Regions from separate parts of the Anoxybacillus sp. MB8 genome, predicted to be linked through region 2. Evidence: predicted binding sites of a transcription regulator. Region 2 holds the regulator's gene; the other holds the start of a gene.
What was found. Region 2 encodes Rex, which represses fermentation and respiration genes when NADH is low (regulators of the CRP and FNR family bind a similar motif). Its sites were predicted from a motif close to TTGTGAAATATTTCACAA; they were not measured.

Region 1: pflB (formate C-acetyltransferase) is a predicted target of Rex. The motif match lies at 1,245-1,262, and genes of this name have one in related genera.

The regions. Positions count from the first base shown of each region.
Region 1 covers NZ_RXXX01000047.1:298-7,896, reverse strand. Annotated here, with positions in the region: gene EKC99_RS13235 (amino acid ABC transporter permease) at 1-221, opposite strand, end outside; gene EKC99_RS13230 (basic amino acid ABC transporter substrate-binding protein) at 289-1,089, opposite strand; gene pflB (formate C-acetyltransferase) at 1,359-3,617, shown strand; gene pflA (pyruvate formate-lyase-activating protein) at 3,667-4,395, shown strand; gene pgmB (beta-phosphoglucomutase) at 4,404-5,069, opposite strand; gene EKC99_RS13210 (TrmH family RNA methyltransferase) at 5,062-5,778, opposite strand; gene ybaK (Cys-tRNA(Pro) deacylase) at 5,797-6,279, opposite strand; gene EKC99_RS13200 (hypothetical protein) at 6,418-6,831, opposite strand; gene EKC99_RS13195 (ABC transporter ATP-binding protein) at 6,837-7,232, opposite strand; partial or broken gene istB (IS21-like element IS5376 family helper ATPase IstB) at 7,296-7,599, opposite strand, start outside.
Region 2 covers NZ_RXXX01000059.1:460-8,058, forward strand. Annotated here, with positions in the region: gene EKC99_RS14165 (ABC-F family ATP-binding cassette domain-containing protein) at 1-1,651, opposite strand, end outside; gene EKC99_RS14170 (redox-sensing transcriptional repressor Rex) at 1,879-2,514, shown strand; gene EKC99_RS14175 (YdiK family protein) at 2,524-2,697, opposite strand; gene EKC99_RS14180 (CPBP family intramembrane glutamic endopeptidase) at 2,694-3,431, opposite strand; gene groES (co-chaperone GroES) at 3,657-3,941, shown strand; gene groL (chaperonin GroEL) at 4,012-5,628, shown strand; gene EKC99_RS14195 (GNAT family N-acetyltransferase) at 5,799-6,308, shown strand; gene EKC99_RS14200 (DUF6944 family repetitive protein) at 6,324-6,860, opposite strand; purine riboswitch at 6,993-7,094, shown strand; gene guaA (glutamine-hydrolyzing GMP synthase) at 7,189-7,599, shown strand, end outside.

The sequences.
Region 1 (7,599 bases), on a different contig from region 2:
ATAAGCAAAATTTGTACGAATAATGGCGTGCCACGGAAAAAATGAACGTACCAATCAAAAGGAAGACGAACGAGGCGGCTTTGAACCATTTTTCCGAGCCCGATGGCTAAACCGAGAATCGTCCCGAAAAAAATGCCAACTAACGATAAGCCGATCGTCCAGAGCACTCCTTTCAAAAAAAACGGTGCATATTCAACAATCATATTGAAACGAAAATCCATCATTAATCACCTTTCCCTTTGTAAAAATTGCGTAACTGTCTAAAGTTACGCAATTTTTACATCAACGTTATTGCTGTTGTTGTAATGATTCAATATTCGGTTCTGCACCAAACCATTTTTTGTAAATTTCTGTGTACGTGCCATTTTCGATGACTTTTTTCAACGCTTCGTCTACTTTTTGTTTTAACTCGCTTCCTTTCGGGAACATAAAGCCGTAAAATTCAGATTCAAAATGTTCTGGGTCTTCGAACGCTACAATTTTAGCATCTGGATTATTTTTTACGTATTCGTTGGCGACGGCATTATCTGTGACAACGGCTTCCACACCACCGTTTAATAAGTCCATAATCGCAACGACCGTATTCTCAAACTTTTTAATATTTTTATTCTCTTTTCCTAAAATCTTCTCAACCGCTTCTTGTCCAGTTGTACCGTTTTGGACGCCGACAACTTTTCCTTGTAAATCTTTCGCGCTTTTAATCGAACTTCCTTCTTTAACAAGAATCATATGTGTCGATTCAAAGTACGGAATAGAAAAGTCATACGTTTGTTTCCGATCATCGTTAATTGTAATTCCTGAAACGGCCATATCCGCTGTTTTCCCTTGAATAGCCGCAAACAATGGATCCCAACCGATGTTTTTTAATTCATATTCTAGTCCAGCTTCTTTCATGACAGCTTTTAATAAATCGACATCAAAACCGACAATTTCCCCTTTATCCATGTATTCAAATGGGGCAAACGCCGCATCTGTGACGACAGTAATTTTCTTTTCTGTTGTCGCCGTTTTTTCTGTCGAACTACCACATCCAACAAGCGCAAACATAAGCATAAAGACAAGCGTTGCAATCATTCCTTTTTTCACCATTGTTATTCCCCCTTACTATTTGCTGTAAAATAATAAATGCTTGTGTATAAACATGTTATGCTCCTCATGTTTCACATATTATCAGCTTTTTTGTTTTTATGCAACAAATTTTATAAAAATAATTTTTGGAAAAATCTTTATTTTAAAAAATGTTTTTGATCAACTTTTCACAAATTTTTCAATCCTTTATGCTCCTCACCTTGTTAAAAAGTAGTATTCTTTATATAGGGGATATTTTTATTATCCTGAATGAATGGGAGGAGATTATAATGGCGCTACTGACTGTACATGAAGCGTTAATGGACGCTTGGAGAACGTTTAAAGGTGATAAATGGAAAAAAGAAATTGACGTTCGCGATTTTATTTTAAATAACGTAACCGTTTACACAGGGGATGAATCGTTTTTACAAGGTCCGACGGAAGCGACGAAAAAACTTTGGGAACAAGTGATGGAACTTTCGAAACTAGAACGCGAAAAAGGCGGCGTTCTCAACATGGATACGGAAATCGTATCGACCATTACGTCGCACGGACCTGGCTATTTGAATAAAGAACTTGAAAAAGTCGTCGGTTTCCAAACAGACGAACCGTTTAAACGGGCGCTTATGCCATTTGGCGGTATTCGCATGGCCGAGCAAGCATGCGAAGCGTACGGCTACCAAGTAAGCGATGAAGTAAAGAAAATTTTCACTCAATATCGTAAAACGCATAACCAAGGCGTATTTGACGTATATACGGACGAAATGAAAGCGGCGCGCAAAGCAGGAATCATTACAGGGCTTCCTGACGCATATGGACGCGGTCGCATTATCGGTGACTATCGTCGCGTGGCCTTATACGGTGTTGATCGCTTAATTGAAGAGAAGAAAAAAGATTTACGCAACACAGGTGCGCGTACAATGAGTGAAGACATCATTCGTCTTCGTGAAGAATTAGCTGAACAAATTCGCGCCCTTCAAGAATTAAAAGAAATGGCTGCAAGTTACGGCTACGATATTTCTAAACCAGCGCGCAATGCACACGAAGCGTTCCAATGGCTATATTTCGCTTACCTTGCGGCGATTAAAGAACAAAACGGTGCAGCAATGAGTTTAGGTCGCGTTTCTACGTTTTTAGATATTTATATCGAACGCGACTTGCAAGAAGGGTCATTAACAGAACGGGAAGCACAAGAGCTCGTTGACCATTTCGTTATGAAGTTACGCCTCGTCAAATTCGCGCGAACACCAGAATATAATGAGCTATTTAGCGGCGACCCAACGTGGGTAACCGAGTCGATCGGCGGTGTCGCGATTGACGGCCGTCCGCTTGTGACGAAAAACTCGTTCCGCTTCTTGCATACGCTCGACAACTTAGGGCCTGCACCGGAACCAAACTTAACGGTGCTTTGGTCCACACAATTGCCAGAAGCGTTCAAAAAATATTGCGCGAAAATGTCGATTCAAACAAGCTCTATCCAATATGAAAATGACGATTTAATGCGCCCTGAGTTCGGCGATGACTACGGCATTGCGTGCTGCGTATCCGCGATGCGAATCGGCAAGCAAATGCAATTTTTCGGCGCGCGTGCAAACCTTGCAAAAGCATTATTATATGCGATTAATGGCGGCGTAGATGAAAAATTAAAAGTGCAAATCGGTCCAGAATTTGCGCCAATCACATCTGAATACTTAGATTACGACGAAGTGATGCGCAAGTTTGATAACGTCATGGAATGGCTAGCAGAGTTGTATATTAATACGTTAAACGTCATCCATTACATGCATGATAAATATTGTTATGAACGAATCGAAATGGCGCTTCACGATACGCACATTTTGCGCACGATGGCAACTGGTATCGCTGGGTTGTCCGTTGTCGCTGACTCATTAAGTGCGATTAAATATGCGAAAGTAAAAACGATTCGTGATGAAAATGGCTTAGCTGTCGACTTTGAAATTGAAGGCGACTTCCCGAAATACGGTAACAACGATGATCGTGTAGATTCGATTGCTGTCGATATTGTTGAGCGCTTCATGACAAAATTGCGCAAACATAAAACGTATCGCGATTCAAAACATACAACATCGATCTTAACAATCACGTCAAACGTCGTCTATGGGAAAAAGACAGGAAATACACCTGACGGCCGTCGCGCAGGCGAACCGTTTGCACCTGGTGCTAACCCATTGCACGGCCGCGACACAAAAGGTGCGCTTGCGTCGTTAAGCTCTGTCGCAAAATTACCGTATGAATATGCATTAGATGGCATTTCAAACACGTTCTCAATCGTGCCAAAAGCACTCGGTAAAGATGATGCAACACGCGTTCAAAACCTTGTGGCAATTTTAGACGGATATGCTAAAAAACGCGGTCACCATTTGAACGTCAACGTCTTTAACCGCGACACGTTGCTCGATGCGATGGAGCACCCAGAAAAATATCCGCAGCTCACCATTCGTGTATCAGGCTATGCGGTGAACTTTATTAAATTAACACGCGAACAACAAATTGACGTCATTAATCGGACGTTCCATGAAACTATGTAATGGAAGCTCCCACACATTGTGGGAGCTTTCTACCTAGGAGGAAAACAATATGAACGGATTTATTCATTCGATTGAATCATGCGGAACGGTGGATGGTCCCGGTATTCGCTACGTCATTTTTACACAAGGCTGTTTATTACGTTGTCAATATTGCCACAACGCAGATACGTGGGAAATTGGCAAAGGAAAGCAAATGTCCGTCGATGAAATCATCGCTGATGCCCTAACATACTTGCCGTTTATGCAAGCATCTGGCGGCGGGATTACAGTAAGTGGCGGAGAACCGCTTTTACAAATCGATTTTTTAATCGAGCTATTTCGCCGTTGTAAACAGCTTGACATTCATACAACGATTGATTCATCAGGGGGATGTTATACGACGGAGCCGTCGTTCCAACAAAAGCTTGATGAATTGCTTCAATATACAGATTTAATTTTGCTAGATTTAAAACATATCGATGAAAAAAAACATCGGAAACTAACAGGAAAAACAAATGAACATATTTTAGCTTTTGCTCGTTTATTATCTGAGCGAAACGTACCCGTCTGGATTCGTCATGTGCTCGTTCCAACCGTCACAGACGATGAAGAAGATTTACATCGCTTAGCTGACTTCATTCGTACGTTACGCAACGTCGAAAAAATTGAGGTACTTCCGTATCATCAACTCGGCGTGTACAAATGGAAAGCGCTCGGGCTGACATATCCGCTTGAAGGCATCCCGACACCATCAGAAGAACGTGTTGAAAAAGCAAAACAAATATTAGGCGCAAAATAGGCTGGTCGTCATTGACCAGCTTTTTGCATAAATTTTACTTTCAACTCATCCCATGTCAATTGTTCCGTCCGTTGCACGAGCCAGTCTGGAGATAAAGATGCCAAATGATTCCCGATACCGACGGAAAACATATTTGTTTGCTTAATCGCCTTCATCCCTGCCTCACCGTCTTCAATGGCAACACAAAAGCGCGGATCGACATAAAGATGTTTAGCGGCCGTTAAAAAGATTTCTGGATCGGGCTTCATGCGCGTAATTGTTTTTACGTCGACGATGACGTCGAAAAATGAACGCACACCAAGCCGCTCAACAACTACACTTGCATTTGAACTTGACGATGCGAGCGCCATCGGGACACCGTCGCGCTGAATGTCGCGAAGGAGATCTATCATTCCCGGCAACACGTCACTTGGCGACAATTGCTCGATCAACACACGATAATATTGACCGCGCCGGTCGCCAAGGGCTCGCTTTTCTTCTTCCGACCATTCACGCGCCTTTTCTCCAAGAAGCGCCTCAACCATCGCCTGTCTGCTCATACCTTGAAGCTTTTGATTGAGCTGTCGATCAAAGGGCACTCCTATTTCATCGGCGACGCGTTTTGTCGCAATATAGTACAGCTCAACCGTATCAGCAATGACGCCATCTAAATCAAAAATAACTGCTTCAATCATTGCGTCCTCCCATTTGACTTTCTACCATTTTTCTTAACCGCGGACTAAGCGAGAGTTTCATCCAATGCTCATATATTTCCTTCTTTTCCGCAAGCGACAAATAGTAGCGCCCATTCGCCTCTTGTTTTGCTCGCTTCGTGACATCGTAAAGAGAGATCGCTGCAGCAACGGAAATATTAAAGCTTTGCACAAATCCATTCATCGGAATGATAAACTTCCCGTCCGCCAAAGCAAGCGCCTCTTCGGATACTCCGCGATGCTCATTCCCGAACAAAAGCACTGTCGGTTTCGCTACGTCAATTTGTTCAAGCGGAATCGTTCCTTCTCCTAAATAGCTTGCATATACTTGATAGCCGTTTTGTTGGAGGTGGCGAATGGCCTGTTCAATCGATGAATGTTTATGCACAGTTAACCATTTGTCCGCATGTCGCGTCACCCATTTATTCGGTTCAAACGGAGCCGCTCCGGCGACAACATGAACGTCTTGAATGCCAAACGCCTCGGCTGAACGTAACACCGCTGCTTGATTGTGCGGATCATCAACCGCTTCAGTCAAAATCGTAATATATCTTGTTCGTTCGCTTAACACATCGTACATCCGCTTTAAGCGACTTGGCAAAATCATTTCCCAAAGCAAGCGATTGTCGTCAGTTAACAATCCTTCTTCTATACGTTGTGCTAACCATTGCTGTTCTTCCTCTTTTGCCATTCGCATGCGACAACCCTCCTACGCTTTAATGACATGTGCGGTTTTCCCATTTGTCAACTTTAATAAGTCTTGAACAGAAAGCTTCATTTGCATGCCAATTTTTCCTGCGCTCACAATGATTTGCTCGTGCGCAAGAGCTGATTCGTCAACATACGTGTCGTACATTTTTTTCATCCCAATTGGTGAACAACCGCCGCGCACATACCCTGTCATTTTTTCAATGTATCCCACAGGCAACATATGCACGCTTTTTTCTCCAACAACAGCCGCCGCTTTTTTTACATGCAACTCCGCTGCGACAGGGATGACGAACACGTAAAGTTGTCCGCTCGTCCCTTTTGTCACAAGCGTTTTATATACAATCTCTTCACGTTGTCCAATTTTTTTCGCAACCGATCTCCCATCAATTTGCCCATCGGCATAGTCATAAGTGAGCAATTCATATGGCACACGTGTGCGATCGAGCATGCGCACAGCATTCGTCTTCGTTTGTTTCACCATCCGTCCCTCGCTTTCCCCTATTAGTGTACCATAAACAAAAAGAAGGGACATCCTTCATCGGACGTCCCTTATCTCAACTTTTATATGATGTAGGTAGTTGGCTTGTTGTATAGGAAAGTCAGTAGTTATCGACATATTTTATTTCTCACCAGATTTAAATATCGATATGTATTTTCCATCTGTATCTTTGTTTGTGTAATATTTCGCCCTCCATACTCCTTTTTGTGGCGTTACATTCAATTGCTTATTTAACGGTTGCGCAATCGTGACTTCCCCTCGATCGATGATATTTCCTTTTGGATCGTACAGCTCATATGTCAAACTACCGCCTTTGAGCTGAATGCGATGGTTAATATGCAACTTTTCGTACTTTATTTTATTCACCTCAATGGTTGCTTCGAAAACACGATATTTTTCCTCATACTGTTCAGGTAAAAATAATCCCTCTGCGGATGATTCAAAAGTCTCTTTGTATATGAACGTATAATAAAATATACCTAACAAAACAATAAACGTAAGACTGCCGAACAAAAGCAACAACTTTCTGCTCATTCACACTACCCCTTTCCCTTATCTAGCTGAATGCATCCATCACTAAGATAAATCATGCGATTAGCATAAGAAGCTATTTTTTCATCATGTGTAATGACAATGATACATTTCCCCTCTTCGTTCATTTGCTGAAGGAGCTCCATTACTTTCTCACCATTTTGACGATCAAGCGATCCTGTCGGTTCATCAGCTAAAACGATGTTCGTTTCCGCTACCATCGCCCTCGCAATAGCAACTCGTTGCTTCTGTCCCCCCGATAGCTTAGAAACATTCTTTTGTCGCAAATGAAAAATGCCAAGCTTGTTTAAGTAATATTCAACTTTTTCGCGTCGCTCCTTTTTTGACATGTTTCGTTTTAATAATGGGAGTTCAACGTTTTCAAATACAGTGAAGTTTGTCATTAATGTGTCAAGGCCGATTATTTTTTTCCCAAAATCGCCGGTTTAAAATTCCCCAGAAGGACCTCATTGATCCTTCTGTTTTTCTTGTTGGAGTCTTTTTTCCCGTAATCGATAGCTTTCCCCCTTTAGGTTGAAAATGATGGAATGATGCAGTAATCGATCTAACATCGCTGTCGCCAAAACCGAGTCTCCCACGATTTCTCCCCATTCCCTAAAGCTTTTGTTGGAGGTGAGGATAATCGGGGCATGTTCGTACCGACGGGCGATGACCTGAAATAAGTAATGAGCGCTGTTCGGGTCCAGTTTTAGATACCCCATTTCATCAATAATGAGAACGGTTGGCTTCACAAAGACACGAAGCTTTTTC
Region 2 (7,599 bases):
GTGACGATGATTCGTCCGTTGTCGTCTCTTGAGCGATTTGTCCAAGTTCGAGTAGCTCTGCTTTTTTCGCCACGTAATAATCGTAGTCCCCTAAATATTCAATGAGACCGTCTGTGGATAACTCGTATATTTTTGTTGCGATTTTGTTAATAAAATAACGGTCGTGAGAAACGAAGATAATTGTTCCTGGGTATTCAATAAGCGCTTGTTCTAGCACTTCTTTGCTGTCTAAATCTAAATGGTTTGTCGGTTCGTCTAACACTAATACGTTGGCTTTTTTCATCATTAGTTTGGCGAGAGCGAGCCGGGCTTTTTCACCGCCACTTAATGTTTGCACTGGCTTCAATACATCGTCACCAGAAAATAAAAAGTTTCCGAGAATCGTACGAATTTCTTTTTCCGTCTTTAATCGATCTTCATCCCATAGTTCATCGATGACACGTTTGTTCGATGTTAATTGAGCTTGTTCTTGATCGTAATACCCAATTTGTACATTTGTTCCGTAGCGTAGTTCCCCATGTTTTACAGGGAGTTGCTTAATGATCGTTTTTAAAAGAGTCGATTTTCCAATTCCATTTGGCCCAATAAGTGCGATGCTATCACCGCGAGTGACACGAAATGAGAGGTTTGTTGCGATGATTTGATCATAACCAATGGCTAAATTGGTAGCTGTTAATACGTCATTTCCGCTTGGGCGTTCAATTTCGAAGCGAAACGATGCCGATTTTTCATCACCGAGCGGCTTTTCAATGATATTCATTTTTTCTAGTTGTTTTCTTCTGCTTTGAGCTCGCTTTGTTGTCGATGCACGGGCAATATTTCGTTGAATAAAATCTTTTAATTTTGAAATTTCTTCTTGTTGTTTTTCGTACAGTTTCAATTGTTGTTCAAATTGTTCCGCCCGTTGTTGTAAATAACTTGTATAGTTTCCAACGTATTTTTTTATTTTTGTGCGTGATAATTCATACACTTGTGTCACGATTTGGTCAAGAAAATAGCGATCGTGTGAGACGATAAGAATGGCCCCATCATAATTTTTTAAATATTGTTCAAGCCATTGCAATGTTTCCATATCTAAATGATTTGTTGGTTCGTCTAAAATCAACAAATCTGGTTTAGCTAGAAGCAGTTTGCCGAGCGCTAGCCGCGTTCGCTGTCCACCGCTTAACGTGGATACTTTTGTTGTGTAGTCATACTGAGAAAAGCGGAGGCCATGAAGCACAGAACGAATATCGGCTTCATATTGATAGCCACCTTTTTCTTTAAATTCCATTTGTAAACGGTCGTAATGCTCAAGTAAGCGCTCATAGTCGGCACCGTGCAAGCTCATTTGTTGTTCTAGGTCACGCAATTGTTTTTCCATTTGTTGAAGCGGGGCAAACACATCGAGCATTTCTTCCCAAATGGAGCGATGGGCGTGCAAACCAGTATATTGATCTAAGTAGCCAATTGTTACGTGTTTCGGTTTAATCACTTCCCCTGTGTCATATGACAATTGGCCGGCAATGATTTTTAATAATGTCGATTTTCCTGCACCATTTCTTCCAACTAACGCGATACGGTCTTTTTCTTGTATTTCAAGCTTAATGTCTGATAAAACTTGTTCCGCCCCATATGATTTGGATAGTTGATTTACTTGTAAAATGATCATCATTTTTCACCTCAATCTTCTTTTGATAGTGTAACGTACTTTCTTGATGTTCGGCAACACTAGTGTACGAATAACAAATTTGACAAAAATAATAATAAAGGGTACAAAGGAAAGACAGAATGAAAAAAATAGTGTATAGTTTAAAAGTGGGGAGAACTTTTCAGACGTATAGGAGAGAAAAATGAAAGCGCTAACTATTTGTGAAAGGAAATGTGGGGGATTGACTCGTGAATAATGAACAACCAAAAATTCCGCAGGCGACCGCAAAGCGACTACCGTTGTATTATCGTTTTTTGAAAAACTTGCATGCATCAGGAAAGCAGCGTGTATCTTCAGCGGAGTTAAGTGAAGCCGTAAAAGTCGATTCAGCAACGATTCGCCGTGATTTTTCATACTTTGGTGCGCTTGGAAAAAAAGGATACGGTTATAATGTAAATTATTTGCTGTCGTTTTTCAGAAAAACGTTGGATCAAGATGAAACGACAGAAGTAGCGTTGTTCGGTGTCGGTAATTTAGGTACGGCATTTTTAAATTACAATTTTAGCAAAAACAATAATACGAAAATTGTGATGGCATTCGATGTAGATCCAGATAAAGTAGGAACGGAAGTCGGAGGAGTGCCTGTTTATCATTTAGATGAATTGGAAGAAAAACTAGGTGGGATTACGGTAGCCATTTTAACCGTTCCAGCCCAAGTTGCCCAACCGATTACCGATCGGCTTGTCCAAAAAGGCATTAAAGGGATTTTAAACTTCACGCCTGCTCGTCTGCATGTACCTGAACACATTCGTGTTCATCATATTGATTTAGCGGTCGAATTGCAGTCACTTGTTTACTTTTTAAAACATTACGGAAATGAGTAAACCTCCCATTTACGAGCGGGAGGTTTTTTTCAATAAAGAACGAATAGCGGTGCCAAAATCTAATGTAGCAATAAGAATAAATAGCATCGTTGTGACGTCCCAAATGCCATCGTCAGCACTATCAACAGCAAAATAAGTGAATAAAATGCCCATCAAAAAGTAAAACAACGGCTCAGACTTCATGAAAACAGCCTCCAAATCACGAATTGCATTTGTTCTGCTTCTTTCATTATCTTTTCAATTTCTTCAGCAAATAACGTTTGAATAGCAACGACAAATGTATTCATCAGTACATGTGCTGCAATAGGGACGAGAATACGCTTTGTTTTCACATATAAGAAAGCAAATACAAATCCCATCGTTGCATAAAGAAGCAAATGTTCAAACTCTAAATGAACGACAGCAAATAAAAGGGAACTGACAGTTGCTGATAAGAAAAAGTTATATTTTTGATACAGCGTTCCAAAAATAATTTTTCGAAAAATGATTTCTTCTAAAATCGGTCCGACGATCGAAGTGACGAGCATAAGCGCTGGTGTTAGCTTCACCATCTCAACAATGCGTCTCGTATTTTCGGACCCCATCTCGACGCCAAATACGTGCATCTCAATATTTGCTGCGATGCCTTGAGCGAAAAGGGCAAGAAAGAACCCGCCAATTCCCCAAAAAATTGACGTTCCGATAGATGCTTGATGGCGATCGTACGAATATTTCATATCTTCTCTCATGAAATAAAGAACGAAAAGAAAAGCGATCGAGAAGCTAATGACAGCCCAATAACCTGAGGCAATGGATAGAGCGACTTCTTTATTTGATGCGTCAACAAATCCGCTATGTGCAAGCAAAGGAACGCCAATTAAACTAGATAACTGCATGGCGATGTATGTAATAATGACATACCAATATTGCTTTTTCACGTGTTCAACCCCTTTTGACAAAATGAGTACTTTTTCATTTTACCATATTTTTTGTATGAATTTCGAAAGGAAAGACATAATGAAAAAGGGAAAGATTTAGTGAAAAATTTTTAACTTCCTACTTGAAAAATTGAAAAAAGTTCATTAATATAATAAGTGTGTTAGCACTCAATGATGATGAGTGCTAATAACGGAACGAAAATCTAATTAAGGAGGTCGTTTGCCGTGTTGAAGCCACTAGGTGATCGTATTGTCATTGAATTAATTCAAACTGAAGAAAAAACAGCGAGCGGAATTGTTTTACCAGACACAGCGAAAGAAAAACCACAAGAAGGAAAAGTTGTTGCAGTTGGTTCAGGCCGTGTTCTTGACAATGGTGAGCGTGTAGCTCCAGAAGTGAGCGTTGGTGACCGCATCATCTTCTCAAAATATGCGGGTACAGAAGTGAAATATGATGGAAAAGAGTACTTAATCTTACGTGAAAGCGACATTTTAGCTGTGATTGGTTAATCGTTCGCCTGATAACATATAAAGCATACAAAAATACTTAACAAAAATGATTATCAAGGGGGTAAGATGTATGGCAAAAGAAATTAAATTCAGCGAAGAAGCTCGTCGTGCGATGTTACGCGGTGTAGATAAATTAGCTGATGCAGTCAAAGTAACATTAGGTCCAAAAGGTCGTAACGTTGTATTAGAGAAAAAATTTGGTTCGCCACTCATTACAAATGACGGTGTAACAATCGCGAAAGAAATTGAATTAGAAGATCCGTTTGAAAATATGGGTGCGAAGCTTGTTGCGGAAGTAGCAAGCAAAACAAACGATGTTGCTGGTGACGGTACAACAACAGCGACTGTATTAGCACAAGCGATGATTCGTGAAGGTTTGAAAAACGTAACAGCTGGTGCGAACCCAATGGGCATTCGCAAAGGTATTGAAAAAGCTGTTGCTGTTGCAGTAGAAGAATTAAAAGCGATCTCTAAACCAATTGAAGGCAAAGACTCAATCGCTCAAGTTGCAGCGATTTCTGCGGCTGACGAAGAAGTTGGTCAATTAATCGCAGAAGCAATGGAACGCGTTGGTAAAGACGGCGTCATTACATTAGAAGAGTCTAAAGGTTTCACAACAGAATTAGATGTTGTGGAAGGTATGCAATTTGATCGCGGTTATGTATCTCCATACATGATCACAGACTCTGATAAAATGGAAGCTGTATTAGAAAATCCGTACATCTTAATTACAGATAAAAAAGTTTCAAGCATTCAAGAACTTCTTCCTGTATTAGAGCAAGTTGTTCAACAAGGCAAGCCATTGTTAATCATTGCTGAAGATGTAGAAGGCGAAGCGCTTGCAACATTAGTTGTGAACAAGCTTCGCGGTACATTCACAGCTGTTGCAGTAAAAGCGCCTGGCTTCGGTGATCGTCGTAAAGCGATGCTTCAAGATATCGCGATTTTAACAGGTGGTGAAGTGATCACAGAAGAGTTAGGTCGCGAATTGAAATCAACAACAATTGCTTCACTCGGTCGCGCAGCGAAAGTTGTTGTAACGAAAGAACATACAACAATTGTTGGTGGCGCTGGTCGTGCAGAAGACATTCAAGCACGCATCAACCAAATCCGTGCTCAATTAGAGGAAACTACTTCTGAGTTTGATCGTGAAAAATTACAAGAACGTTTAGCAAAATTAGCTGGTGGTGTTGCGGTAATCAAAGTTGGTGCTGCAACAGAAACAGAATTGAAAGAGCGCAAATTACGCATTGAAGACGCATTAAACGCAACACGTGCCGCAGTTGAAGAAGGTATCGTTGCCGGCGGTGGTACAGCGTTAATGAACGTATACAGCAAAGTTGCAGCTATTGAAGCTGAAGGTGACGAAGCAACGGGTGTGAAAATCGTTCTTCGTGCAATCGAAGAGCCAGTTCGTCAAATCGCACAAAACGCTGGTTTAGAAGGCTCTGTCATCGTAGAGCGCTTAAAAACAGAAAAGCCTGGCATCGGCTTCAACGCAGCAACTGGCGAGTGGGTTGACATGATCGAAGCAGGTATCGTTGACCCAACAAAAGTAACTCGCTCTGCACTTCAAAATGCAGCGTCTGTTGCCGCTATGTTCTTAACAACTGAAGCGGTAGTTGCTGACAAGCCAGAAGAAAACAAAAATACACCAGGCATGCCTGACATGGGCGGCATGATGTAATACTTTTTCGTGTGGGAGAAGTGGCGTTGGTCGCTTCTCCCGCATTTTTTATGTAAAGGACCTATCCCCTTATAAAAAGATAAGGGGATTTTTTATTTTTAGACATTTTAAAATTATGTGTGAATGTTAATGTAGAAATATACAATGAAACGATGCGAAGGAGTATGATTATGTTAGAAGATGTTACATTTAGAATAGCGAGTATAGATGATTTACCGACAATCGTTAGCATTTACAACTCGACAATTCCAAGTCGATTAGTAACTGCTGATACAGAGCCCGTATCGATAGACGATAGATTGGAATGGTTTAAGGAACACAACCCTAATCAAAGACCTCTATGGATGGTGAAATATGGAGATGAAGTTTGTGGTTGGGTAAGCCTTCAATCTTTTTACGGGAGACCAGCCTATCATGCGACTGCTGAGATAAGTATTTATCTTCATGAAAATTTTAGAGGAAAAGGATTAGGGAAAAAGATTTTAGCTAAAGTGATAGCGGAGTGTCCGAAGTTTGGTATTGATACTTTGCTCGGATTTATCTTTGCGCACAACGAGCCGAGCATGAAACTATTTTTGAGTGTAGGTTTTGAGAAGTGGGTATATTTGCCAAAAGTCGCCGAGTTAGACGGGATGAAAAGAGATTTAATTATTGTTGGAAAAAAGATTGATTCGTTTTAGCATTGAAAAAAAAGGCTACTCTTTTGTTTCACGAGTAGCCTTGTTTTCTAACTGACTTAAAAAACAAAGAACAGAGCCAACAGCTTGAATCCATGCCCCAATGATGCCAATCGTCTGCCCTCCCTCTTTACTTCCTCGTCCTTCACATATGCCACCAATAGCTTGTAAGGCGTTGCCGATCGATTGAAGCAAATTTCCCACTGGGCTTAAAGATGACTGCTCACCTTCCCAATCATCCGCAAACGCAATGAGCCCCCCTAATGATTGTAACCAATTTCCTGTGATCTCCTGTTGACTTCCATCTTTGTTTAATAGTCCAGCAACAACGGTTACGTTACCGATAGCTTGAATTTGATTTCCGTATATACCTAGTGTATCAGGGATCTCGGCATCTGCCTCTAGGGCGTTTCCTGTCGCTTGCAATACGTTTCCCCATAAATCAAGGGCGAACTGTTTCTTATCGCTTAAAAAAGGAATGCTTCCAATGGCTGAAGTGACAGTACCTACAGCTTGAGTAAATGAACCGATAAGTGCTTTCGTTTGAACATCCATAGTTAGTTATTCTCCTGTAACCTATTTCATTGATATATCATATGCACGTAATATATTGTTGTTAATTGTTAGAAAATTTAATAAAAACGGAGGTATCTTGACCGATGAGGAATGAAGTTGGTAGAATGAATTAAAATTTAAGATGCTTACCTTCGTATATCCTCGATAATATGGTTCGAGAGTCTCTACCGGGACACCGTAAATGACCCGACTACGAAGGCAGTGTTCTATATTGCTAGAATTCTGCCTTCGTTTTTTTATGCGAGGGTATGAATGCTAGCTTTTTTATTATATGTAGATGGGGTGATTTCGTTTGAGTCAGCAGGAAATGATCGTCGTTTTAGATTTTGGTAGCCAGTACAATCAGTTAATTACGCGCCGTATTCGTGAATTTGGTGTGTACAGCGAGCTACATCCACATACGATTACAGCAGAGCAAATTCAACAAATGAATGTAAAAGGGATTGTTTTTTCGGGTGGTCCAAATAGTGTATATGACGAACAAGCATTGACGTGCGATCCAGCACTTTTTCAGTTAGGCATTCCGATTTTAGGTATTTGTTATGGCATGCAGCTAATGACGCATCATTTAGGTGGGAAAGTTGAAAAAGCGACTCATCGGGAATATGGGAAAGCAACGATTACGGTACAACGTGCGTCGCAACTGTTTGGTGACTTACCGACAGAGCAAATTGTTTGGATGAGTCATGGCGACTTAGTGACAAAAACGCCAGAAGGG